DNA from 2 places in the Enterobacter adelaidei genome. Region 2 is predicted to be linked to the other one. Evidence: predicted binding sites of a transcription regulator. Region 2 holds the regulator's gene; the other holds the start of a gene.
The links. The regulator LexA, encoded in region 2, represses DNA repair genes until DNA is damaged. The targets are predictions, from matches to a motif close to TNCTGTATGTACATACAGNA.
Positions count from the first base shown of each region.

Region 1 (5,809 bases), 1.6 Mb from region 2:
TGCTGCTGCTCAATCGGCGTCTGGCTGTTCCAGAACAGGCGAGGGTGGGCGTAATACTCGCCAAATGACGGGCTGCGCTCGCGAATTTTGTTGCCATCAATACGCTCCTGATACGATTCGAATCCACCGCGTTTCGGCCCGGGTGGGGTTTCGCGCGGCCAGTTATCGTTGATGGAGTTCGGTTCATAGTTCGCCGGGTTGGTATCAATATCCTGACGGTGCATCCCGTCCCGCTGGAAGTTGTGGTACGGACAGGTTGGACGGTTAATCGGGATTTCGTGGAAATTCGGCCCACCTAGACGGCTGATCTGCGTATCGGTATACGAGAATAAACGTCCCTGTAAGAGAGGATCGTTGGTGAAATCCAGCCCCGGCACGATATGCCCCGGGTGGAACGCGACCTGTTCGTTTTCGGCGAAGAAATTATCCGGGTTACGGTTGAGCACCATTTTACCCACCAGCTGAACCGGCACCAGCTCCTCCGGGATCAGTTTGGTCGGGTCAAGGAGATCGAAATCGAACTTGCATTCGTTCTCTTCCGGAATGAGCTGCAGGCCCAGTTCGTATTCCGGGAAATCGCCCGCTTCAATGGACTCCCACAGCTCGCGGCGATGGAAGTCTGGATCGCGTCCGGTGAGCTTCTGCGCTTCGTCCCACACCAGCGAGGCTTTACCCGCCACAGGCTTCCAGTGGAAGCGGACAAACGTGGCTTTTCCCTCGGCATTGATCAGACGGAAGGTATGGATGCCAAATCCTTCCATTGTACGATAACTGCGCGGAATGCCCCTGTCTGACATCGCCCACATCACGTTGTGTAAGGTTTCAGGCTGCAGGGAGACATAGTCCCAGAAGGTGTCGTGCGCACTTTGTCCCTGCGGTATGGCCCAGTGAGGCTCTGGTTTTACCGCATGGACAAAGTCAGGAAATTTATGCGCATCCTGAATGAAAAACACGGGAGTGTTGTTGCCCACCAGATCGAAAATTCCCTCTTCGGTATAAAATTTGGTGGCAAAGCCGCGGATATCCCGGACGGTGTCTGCCGAACCAGCGCCGCCCTGCACGGTGGAGAAACGCACAAACACCGGTGTGATTTTATCCGGGTCGGAGAGGAAATCCGCTTTGGTGATCGCTTTCAGACTCTTATAGGGCTGAAAGTAGCCGTGGGCCGCGGAACCGCGGGCGTGGACGATGCGTTCCGGTATCCGTTCGTGGTCAAAATGGGTGATTTTTTCCCGCAGGATAAAATCTTCCAGCAGGGTCGGCCCGCGCGCGCCCGCGCGAAGGGAGTTCTGATCGTCAGCAATGCGCACGCCCTGATTGGTGGTGAGCGCAAAACCTTCGCCGCCTTTACGGTGTGGCGCTAGAGATTTCAGTTTTTCATTTCCCGTGTCCGGTGATTTCACGCTTCCCGGTGCGGTAGGTTGTTCGCCTGGGGCTGAAGGGCCGGGAGAGGGGTGGTGAGAGCCGTCAGCAGGGGCGAGGGAGTCCATTCCCGGTTGAGACTCTTCAGTGCCATGAATCGGCGATTGATGTGTTTTATCTTTGTTCGACATTGCACGATGCTCCTTGATTCATTGTTAAAAAACCTTTTAAGGATAGGACAATGTCGCAAGATGGTTTGCTAACTAAGAGTTTTCACATGCCGTCATTAGCGAAAGAAGCCATCTCACCCACTCGGGGCGCGACGGAAGGTAGCAGGATCGGCTATCATAGAATTTTCCTGCTTCAAGAATTTGCTTTAGTGAACCAGTCGCTTATGAAACCTCTTCGCCAACAAAACCGCCAGGTTATTAGCTATGTGCCCCGCGTTGAACCCGCGCCGCCGGATCATGCCCTGAAAGTGGAGGGTTTTCGTGATGTCTGGCTGTTACGCGGTAAATATGTGGCGTTTGTGCTGATCGGTGAACATTTCCGTCGTTCCCCGACTTTTACAGTACCGGAATCCGCGCAACGGTGGGCGATGCAGATCCGCCAGGATGAAGAGGTTGAAGAGTAACAGCCATAAAAAAACCGCCATCAGGCGGTTTTTTTAATTATCAGTGTTTAACGGTGCGCCAGTTCGACGTCGTCTTCACTTTCCAGAATCGCTTTGTCAGTCTGCTTCAGCCACTGGCTGGTCAGCGTACCGGCCGTCATTGAGCCGCTTACGTTCAGCGCGGTACGCCCCATGTCGATCAGCGGTTCAACGGAGATCAGCAGTGCAACCAGCGTCACCGGCAGACCCAGAGCCGGCAGCACGATCAGCGCGGCGAAGGTTGCGCCACCACCGACACCTGCAACGCCTGCGGAACTTATGGTCACAATCCCTACCAGTGTAGCAATCCAGACTGGGTCAAGCGGGTTGATACCCACGGTTGGTGCAACCATCACCGCCAGCATCGCCGGGTAAAGACCTGCACAACCGTTCTGACCGATGGTGGCACCAAAAGAGGCAGAGAAGCTGGCGATAGACTCAGGCACGCCCAGACGGCGGGTCTGTGCTTCAACGTTCAGCGGTATAGACGCGGCGCTGGAACGACTGGTGAAGGCGAAGGTCAGCACCGGCCAGACTTTGCGGAAGTATTTCAGCGGGCTAACGCCGTTCACACCCAGCAGGATACCGTGCACCACAAACATAATGCCCAGGCCCAGATAAGAGGCAATCACAAAACTACCCAGCTTGATGATGTCCTGCAGGTTAGAGCCCGCAACCACTTTGGTCATCAGCGCCAGAACACCATAAGGGGTTAACTGCATCACCAGACGAACCAGCTTCATCACCCAGCTTTGCAGGGTATCGATAGCGGTCAGCACGCGTTCACCTTTTGGTGCATCGTCTTTCAGCAGTTTAAGTGCCGCCACACCCAGGAACGCGGCGAAAATGACCACGCTGATGATGGAGGTTGGGTTGGCGCCGGTCAGGTCAGCAAACGGGTTCTTCGGAATGAAGGAGAGCACCATTTGCGGAACGGTCAGGTCCGCCACTTTACCCACGTAGTTGGTTTGAATCGCGGTCAGACGCGCTGTTTCAGCACTGCCCTGAACCAGCCCTTCGGCAGTCAGGCCGAACAGGTTGGTGACCAGTACACCTACCAGCGCCGCAATCAGCGTGGTAAACAGCAGCGTACCAATGGTCAGGAAGCTGATTTTCCCCAGTTGGGTCGCGTTATGCAGTCGGGCAACGGCACTCAGAATAGAGGCAAACACCAGTGGCATAACGATCATCTGCAGCAGCTGAACATAGCCGTTACCAACAATGTTGAACCACTGAATGGAATCTTTCAGAACTGGATTGTCGGAGCCATAAATTGCCTGTAATGCCAGACCAAATACAACACCCATGACCAGACCAACCAGTACTTTTTTCGCCAGACTCCACTGTTTGTGGCGCGCCTGCGCGAGAAGCAATAGCAATACAACGAACACAATGACGTTCGCGATGAGTGGAAAATTCATCCCCGTTCTCCTGATTTATTATGGGGTCGGTTTTTACCGATCCTGTTGGCGGAAGGTTAGCAGAAGTGTGATGTAGCGCTTATATCCAAATGGAATGGGTTATGACAAATGAGATAGTTTTGTCTGTTTACTGTTCAATCTGGTGATGAATAAAACGATTGAACTGAAATTGCAGCGAATTAATCATCTGGGAAGACCAGCGGACTGCACTGTTTTCGGGCAATGTTTGCGGCATCCAGACAGCATAGGCAAACAGTGCCATGCACAATACGCGCTCAAGCTGGTTACCTTTCTGCGGTGCAAGGATGGGAAAACGGAAACGCCAGCGGCAGGGCCAAAGCAGCGGCACGCCCGCAGGCGTTAGCATATCGGCGACAATATGGCTTAAATAGCCCAGCACCATCCCCTGGATGGCATCCGCAGGGACAATCCAGCTTTCGGGCACTTTTAAGTAGAAGAACGTCAGCAGGCCGAACACGGCCAGCAGACTATGCGTAAATCCCCGGTGACCAAACGCGCGAGCGATAGGTTTTGATACCCACTTAAGGCGTTGCCCAAGAAAGGATTTGGGGTGGTCAATGTCGGGCAGCAAACAGGTCAATACGGCGGAAGGGACAATATGCCACCAGTCCCCCTGCGCCAGCACGGGGGTAAGTTCAGCGTTTTTGGCAAATACTGCGCACGCAATAGAAAAAAGCAGGTGGCCTTCCGCCGTCATGATAAAACCCACAAAACTGTCAATTCATACAGTATAGGGTTTTTATACAGTAGGCGGAAGAGGTGACGGTGTAACTGTTTGTCACAAACCCAACGCAGGCATTAACCGCCCTGCAGGTGATGCGTCGTCAACCCGACCAGTGAAGTAAGCTTCACATCGGCAAGGGCAAACCGGGGATCGTGGCGGGTTTCTTCAGCGGGCACCACAATGGAGCGCATACGTGCGGCTTTCGATGCCACCATACCGTTTACGGAGTCTTCAAGCGCAACGCAGTTGAGCGGATCAATACCCAGCTTAGCGGCACAGTCCAGATAGACCTGCGGGTGCGGCTTGCTGTAAGGCAATTTTTCCGCTGATGCCAGCGCGTCGAAACTGTCGCGCAGTTCAAACATGATGAGCACTTTTTCCAGCATATGCAGCGGTGAAGCAGAGGCCAGACCGACTTTCAGCCCCTGAGCTTTACACAGCGCGACGGCTTCACGTGCGCCAGGCAGCAACGGCATGTTCTCTTCGACCAGCGAGATGGCGCGGCTGATAATGCGTGCGGTCACTTCATCACGATCCGGGCCAACCCACGGTTGTTGGGCAAACCACAGATCGACGACCATATCAATGCGCAGGCCAAGCGTGTCTGGAAGTTCATTACGGCGGCTGATATCTACGCCAAGGCTGGCGATGACGTCCAGTTCGGCGCGATCCCACAACGGTTCGGAATCGATCAGTAATCCATCCATGTCAAAAATTGCGGCAAGAATTTGGCGCGGTGTCGACATCACAACGTCTCCTTATCCAGGGTGTTCGACAGACGATAAGTGCTAAGCACAACCTGCAATTTAGCATATTGCCTTTAAAGATCGGGCGAAATTGATGACCAGCAGGTAGACTTAGGCACAAATAACGCGTCTTTATGAAGAGGAACTGATGACGTATCAACAAGCTGGACGCATCGCGGTCTTAAAACGTATTGCTGGCTGGGCGATTTTTATTCCAGCTGTCATTTCTACGCTGATCTCTGTACTGAAATTTATGTACGATCACAGCGAAAAACAGCCGGGTATTAATGCGGTAATGCTTGATTTTGCGCATGTCATGATTGAGATGATGCGTTTTAACACACCATTCTTGAATGTCTTCTGGTTCAACTCACCCACCCCGGATTTTCATCAGCAACTGAATATCGGCTTTTGGGGCATTTACGCACTGATCTTTATCGCCCTCGCATTGCAGGCCTCTGGCGCACGAATGAGTCGTCAGACGCGCTTTCTACGCGAAGGGGTTGAGGATCAGTTAATTCTGGAGCAGGCTAAAGGCCCGGAAGGGATGAGTCGGGAGCAGATTGAATCCCGCATTGTTGTGCCGCGTCATACCATTTTTCTGCAAATTTTCCCGCTCTATATCCTCCCGGTGATCATCATTGTGGCGGGATACTTCTTCTTCTCGCTGCTCGGTTTTCTGTAACAGATAAGGGTGGCGAAAGAGCCACCCTTATCTGCCTTCACGCGGCAAGTATACGTTCAAGGGCCCGCTGCGCGTTGACCAGGTGCTCCCCGCCAAACAGGATGGCTCGGTTCATCAGCGTATAAAGCTGATACACCGGCTGGCGATCGAGGAAACCGGGCGGCAGGGGGGAAACCGACTGGTACCCATCGTATATTT
Region 1 covers NZ_CP154353.1:1,865,901-1,871,709, forward strand. Annotated here, with positions in the region: gene katE (catalase HPII) at 1-1,553, opposite strand, end outside; gene cedA (cell division activator CedA) at 1,757-1,996, shown strand; gene AAHF05_RS09145 (L-cystine transporter) at 2,044-3,435, opposite strand; gene AAHF05_RS09150 (metal-dependent hydrolase) at 3,563-4,153, opposite strand; gene hxpB (hexitol phosphatase HxpB) at 4,255-4,926, opposite strand; gene AAHF05_RS09160 (YniB family protein) at 5,075-5,611, shown strand; gene AAHF05_RS09165 (fructosamine kinase family protein) at 5,649-5,809, opposite strand, start outside.
Region 1: a site for LexA is predicted at 4,168-4,187, ahead of AAHF05_RS09150 (metal-dependent hydrolase). Genes of this name have one in related genera too.

Region 2 (5,809 bases):
GCGCAGGAACAGCTCCGCTTTCAGCATCGGGTAGAGCGTGTCAACGTGACGCAATAGCTCCTGACGTGAAATGCGACGATGCTGGGTGATGATAGCTGCCATGAGTGACGGCAGCATCAGCATATGGGCGATATTGTTGCGATAGTACGTCATCAGCACGGCCTGCTCGCGCGGCAGAATGATGATGTCGCCGATCGTGTCCTTTTCGACTTCGAACTTGTTCATCTGCAAAGCGTGATCGATAAGCTCACTGGCGCTCGCAGAAGGTACCGTCGAGTCAACCGAGTACGGGACGTTGCGCATCATATCGAGATAACAATCGAGCTGCTCTGTCAGCTGTTCGCGAGTCAGTGAACGCTGGCGAGACGCCAGAAGCGCCGTACAACACAGGTTCATAGCGTTAGCCGCACCAGCATTGTTAATGCGCACCATCAGCTCAGACGCGATGCCGTTGACCGTTGGCGTCAGCCAGGCCGGACGAACCGCTTCGATAGGGTCGATAGACTCGCGCCACTCCGGAACGTGATGGTTCAGATACGTCATCAGCGGCATCGGCTCGCCAAAGTTCACGTAGCCCTGTCCGAGATTACGTAGCTTGCTCAAACCGCGCAGCATTTGCGGCAGGCTCTCTTTCTCTTTAGTCGCGCCACGCAGCTCTTTAGCGTAAGTCCCCACCTCCATTACGTGCTCGTAGCCGATGTAGATTGGCACCAGCGTGATTGGACGAGTTCCTCCGCGCAGCATGGCCTGAATGGTCATGGACAGCGTGCCGGTCTTCGGATCGAGCAGACGGCCGGTACGGGAGCGACCACCTTCCACGAAGTACTCAACGGAATATCCGCGGCTGAACAACTCACCCAGATACTCGCGGAACACCGTGGAGTAGAGCTTATTGCCCTTGAAGGTACGGCGAATAAAGAAGGCGCCCAGTCGACGGAAAATCGGGCCAGCTGGCCAGAAATTCAGGTTAATACCGGCCGCGATATGCGGCGGTACCAGCCCCTGGTGATAAAGCACATAGGAGAGAAGCAGGTAGTCCATGTGGCTGCGGTGGCAGGGGACATAGACAATTTCATGGCCATCATGCGCCAGTTGGCGTACACGCTCGGCGTTATGGACGTTGATGCCCTGATAGAGACGGTTCCAGGTAAAGCTGAGAATACGATCGGACAGACGAATCATCTCGTAAGAGAAGTTCGCTGCAATCTCTTCCATCAGTGCAATGGCGTTCTGCTGGGCTTTCTCATGTGAAATCTTCTTGCTGCGTGCTTCGTCTTCGACGGCACGGGCAATCGCTTTGGAGGCCAACAGCTTGTTGAACAGATCCTGACGCGCCGGGAGACGCGGCCCAACGGCAGCGAGGCGCTGACGGGCGAAGTGCATACGCGCTACGCGCGCCAGTTTTTGCGCGATGATCTTGTCGGTGCCATGCTCGTCCGCCATTCGACGCAGCGAAACGGAAGGGGAGAAACGCACAAAGCTGTCGCGTCCCAGCCAGGAGACCGCGAAGAACTTCTGGATGCCGTTAAGCATGCGCAGCGGTGGATTCTCTTCACCTTTTTCACGACCCGGGCGACGACCAAACATCACCGAAACTGGCACCATCTGCACATCCAGATCAGGATTGCTGCGGTGCAGGTCGAGATAGTCATGGAACAGCTTGATGGACTCTTCTTTTGGCGTGTAATAGGTAAACACGCGCGGTCCACCGTGAATGAACACGTAGCGCGGCAGCAGAGTTCCGTCAACTTCTAGCGGTTCAAGCGGGTCAGGTAAGTCATGCGCCAGGCACTGGGCGCGAAGCGTCAGTAAGTCTGCCTTCGAGTTATAAGGCAAAACGTACATAATGGGGCGCGACGTATCGAGCCCTAATTCCAGCGCGGGTTCTGCTGGGATAGACTTGCTTTTTACCAGGATGCTTAATGGTAAATTAAGTAATTTGTAGTAAATTCGTGGCCAGCCGGACATAAACGATGTAAAGCCTCTGGTTAATAATGCAATTGCGGCGCAAGGATAACAGAAAGCGCGCAAAATTTCTGTTGTTACCCGTCATACTTCAGGCGGCAGCGAAACGCGCTGCCACTCTAGTTACTGACGCTATTTCCAATAAAAGGTTCTTTTAATGGCCAATAATACCACTGGGTTAACCCGAATCATCAAAGCCGCCGGCTATTCCTGGAAAGGTTTCCGTGCCGCGTGGATCAATGAAGCCGCCTTTCGCCAGGAGGGCGTCGCCGCTATCATCGCGGTGATTATCGCCTGCTTCCTTGATATTGATGCAATAACACGCGTTCTTCTGATCGGCTCCGTACTGTTGGTGATGATAGTGGAAATTCTCAATAGCGCTATTGAGGCCGTTGTTGACCGGATTGGCTCAGATTTCCACGAGCTCTCTGGCCGGGCAAAAGACATGGGTTCCGCTGCCGTGTTGCTGGCGATTATTACTGCGGTCATTACCTGGGTCACGCTGCTTTGGTCACATTTCCGATGAGCCTCGAGGAATAATTAAGTCCCTGGTTTTTTGTGCAGTTTTTGGTTCCAAAATCGCCTTTGACTGTATATACTCACAGCATAACTGTATATACACCCAGGGGGCGGAATGAAAGCGTTAACGACCAGGCAGCAAGAGGTGTTTGATCTCATCCGGGATCATATCGGCCAGACGGGTATGCCACCCACGCGTGCGGAAATCGCTCAGCGTCTGGGCTTCCGTTCTCCGAATGCTGCCGAAGAACACCTGAAAGCGCTGGCGCGTAAGGGCGTGATTGAGATTGTTTCGGGCGCGTCACGCGGTATCCGCCTGCTGGTGGAAGAAGAGACGGGCATTCCGCTGGTGGGGCGTGTTGCTGCCGGTGAGCCTTTACTGGCACAGCAGCATATTGAAGGCCACTACCAGGTCGATCCGGGGATGTTTAAACCGAGCGCTGATTTCCTGCTGCGCGTAAGCGGCATGTCGATGAAAGACATCGGTATTCTTGACGGTGATCTGCTTGCGGTTCACAAAACGCAGGATGTGCGAAACGGCCAGGTTGTGGTCGCGCGTATTGATGACGAAGTGACCGTTAAGCGTCTGAAAAAACAGGGTAATACCGTACAGCTGCTGCCTGAAAACAGCGAATTCTCCCCGATTGTGGTGGATCTTCGCGAACAGAACTTCTCTATCGAAGGGCTGGCAGTAGGGGTGATTCGCAACGGCGAATGGCTGTAATCTCTTCCTGACAGGCTACGGCGTTGCTGTAGCCTGCTTCCTTTACCTCTCCCGGTATTTTTCATGTCACTGCTGACGGCATCAGATAAGGCATTGTGGCGTCTTGCACTGCCGATGATTTTCTCCAATATTACCGTGCCCTTGCTGGGTCTGGTCGATACTGCTGTTATTGGTCATCTGGATTCACCTGTTTATCTTGGCGGCGTGGCGATTGGCGCGACGGCAACCAGCTTCCTGTTTATGCTGCTGCTCTTTTTGCGCATGAGTACCACCGGGCTCACGGCACAGGCGTATGGTGCCAGAGATCCGCTGCGCCTGGCCCGCGCGCTGGTGCAGCCGCTCATTCTGGCGCTTGGTGCGGGAGTATTAATCGTTGTATTGCGCTCGCCCCTGATTGACCTCGCGCTTCACATCGTTGGCGGTAACGAGGCGGTGCTGGAGCAGGCGAAACGTTTCCTGGAAATTCGCTGGCTCAGTGCGCCGGCATCACTGGCTAACCTGGTTCTGCTGGGGTGGTTACTGGGCGTGCAGTATGCCCGCGCGCCCGTCATTTTGCTGGTGGTGGGAAACCTTCTCAACATTGTGCTTGATGTCTGGCTGGTAATGGGTCTGCATATGAACGTGCAGGGGGCTGCACTGGCGACGGCAATTGCCGAATACGGGACTTTTATCATCGGTATGTGGATGGTCTGGCGCGTGCTGGCGATGCGCGGGATCTCTCTTGCGCTACTCAAAACCGCATGGCGCGGCAATATCCGTAAGCTGCTGGCACTCAACCGTGACATCATGCTGCGCTCACTTCTCCTTCAGCTCTGTTTTGGCGCGCTGACGGTTTTCGGGGCTCGGCTGGGGCCAGACATCGTCGCGGTCAATGCCGTATTGATGACGCTGCTGACCTTTACCGCCTACGCGCTGGACGGTTTTGCCTATGCTGTGGAAGCACATTCCGGGCAGGCGTACGGCGCGCGCGAAAGCGGGCAGCTTCAGGATGTCTGGCGGGCAGCCTGTCGTCAGTCAGGGCTGGTGGCACTGGCATTTGCGCTGGTTTATGCCGTTTTTGGCGAGCAGATCATTGCATTACTCACCTCACTTCCCACACTGCGTGAACTGGCGAGCCACTATCTCATCTGGCAGGTGATCTTACCGGTGGTCGGTGTCTGGTGTTATCTGCTGGACGGCATGTTCATTGGGGCTACGCGCGGAGCCGAAATGCGTAACAGTATGGCGGTGGCAGCTGCAGGGTTTGGTCTGACGCTGCTGACGCTTCCCTGGCTTGGCAATCATGGTTTGTGGCTGGCGTTGGCCGTTTTCCTCTCGTTGCGGGGCCTGTCTCTGGCCTTTATCTGGCGCCGTCACTGGCGAAATAATACCTGGTTTCCTTCCCATCACGATATATCGTGACGGTTAAAGATTCCGAATATCAAAATAGCTGCAGAATCCTTAACTACAATTATTATCACGTCCAGCAGAAAAGAACGTAACGGACGTTGCGACCCGACGCTTAACAAGAGGACACGATGATGAATAAAGACGAAATCAGCGGCAACTGGAAGCAGTTCAAAGGTAAAGCGAAAGAGCAGTGGGGGAAGCTGACAGATGACGATATGACCGTCATTGAAGGTAAACGCGATCAGCTTGTCGGTAAAATCCAGGAACGCTACGGCTACGCAAAAGACCAGGCGGAAAAGGAAGTTGGCGACTGGGAAAAACGCAACGACTACCGCTGGTAACCGGGTTATACCCGAAAGTACAAGGAAGTACACCTTTAGGGCGGCCATGAGCCGCCTTTTTCATTGCTAGCGAGGTTTTTTCTTCACAACGATTGTGTGGTCGTGCTGGCACTTATCGTGATGGCTGCATGATTCCACCTCGACACAGGCAGAACACAGCCCATGTGCTTCAATAACATTATGACGCAAGGCAAAGCCCATTTTGGCCGCCAGCGTATGCATAATGTCTTCAACACCTTCAGCCCCTTCTTCTTTTACCACGCCGCAGCGGTCGCAGATAAACATGGCTGATGTATGGGTTGGCTGGTCAAACAGGTGGCACAGCACATAGCTGTTTGTGGATTCAACCTTATGCACGAACCCTTGTTCCAGCAGAAAATCGAGCGCGCGATACACCGTAGGCGGTTTGGCCTGCGGCTCGCTTTCGCGGAGCAGGTCGAGCAGATCGTACGCGCTGATGGCTCCCTGTTGCAGGCTCATCAGGCGTAATACCTCAAGGCGCTGCGGAGTCAGGCGCACATTGCGTTGCGCGCAGAGCTTTTCGGCCTGCGCTAACAGCTCTTTTGTGGACTTATCCATTTAGCACCCCGGATGTTATAGGACGGAAAACCCTCACTTTATCATGTTCTGGTAAAAACACCGAGATCCGCCTGTCTGTGCTATACCTGACGCATTGCAAACCGGGAAACGAACAATGAAAAGACCTGACTGTATTCGACACTGGCGCGACGTGGAAGGCGCTGATAACTCAACCTATCCCGACAGCGACGAGCGTTTTTCCATCGGTGCGCCGCTGGCTCGCAAGCTCGGGCTAGGGCGTATTGGTATCCATCATGAGCGTTTACCCCCCGGACGTCGGACATCCTATCCC
Region 2 covers NZ_CP154353.1:306,183-311,991, forward strand. Annotated here, with positions in the region: gene plsB (glycerol-3-phosphate 1-O-acyltransferase PlsB) at 1-1,968, opposite strand, end outside; gene AAHF05_RS01500 (diacylglycerol kinase) at 2,123-2,491, shown strand; gene lexA (transcriptional repressor LexA) at 2,600-3,208, shown strand; gene dinF (MATE family efflux transporter DinF) at 3,272-4,609, shown strand; partial or broken gene AAHF05_RS01515 (hypothetical protein) at 4,606-4,680, shown strand; gene AAHF05_RS01520 (CsbD family protein) at 4,729-4,938, shown strand; gene zur (zinc uptake transcriptional repressor Zur) at 5,005-5,517, opposite strand; gene AAHF05_RS01530 (cupin domain-containing protein) at 5,633-5,809, shown strand, end outside.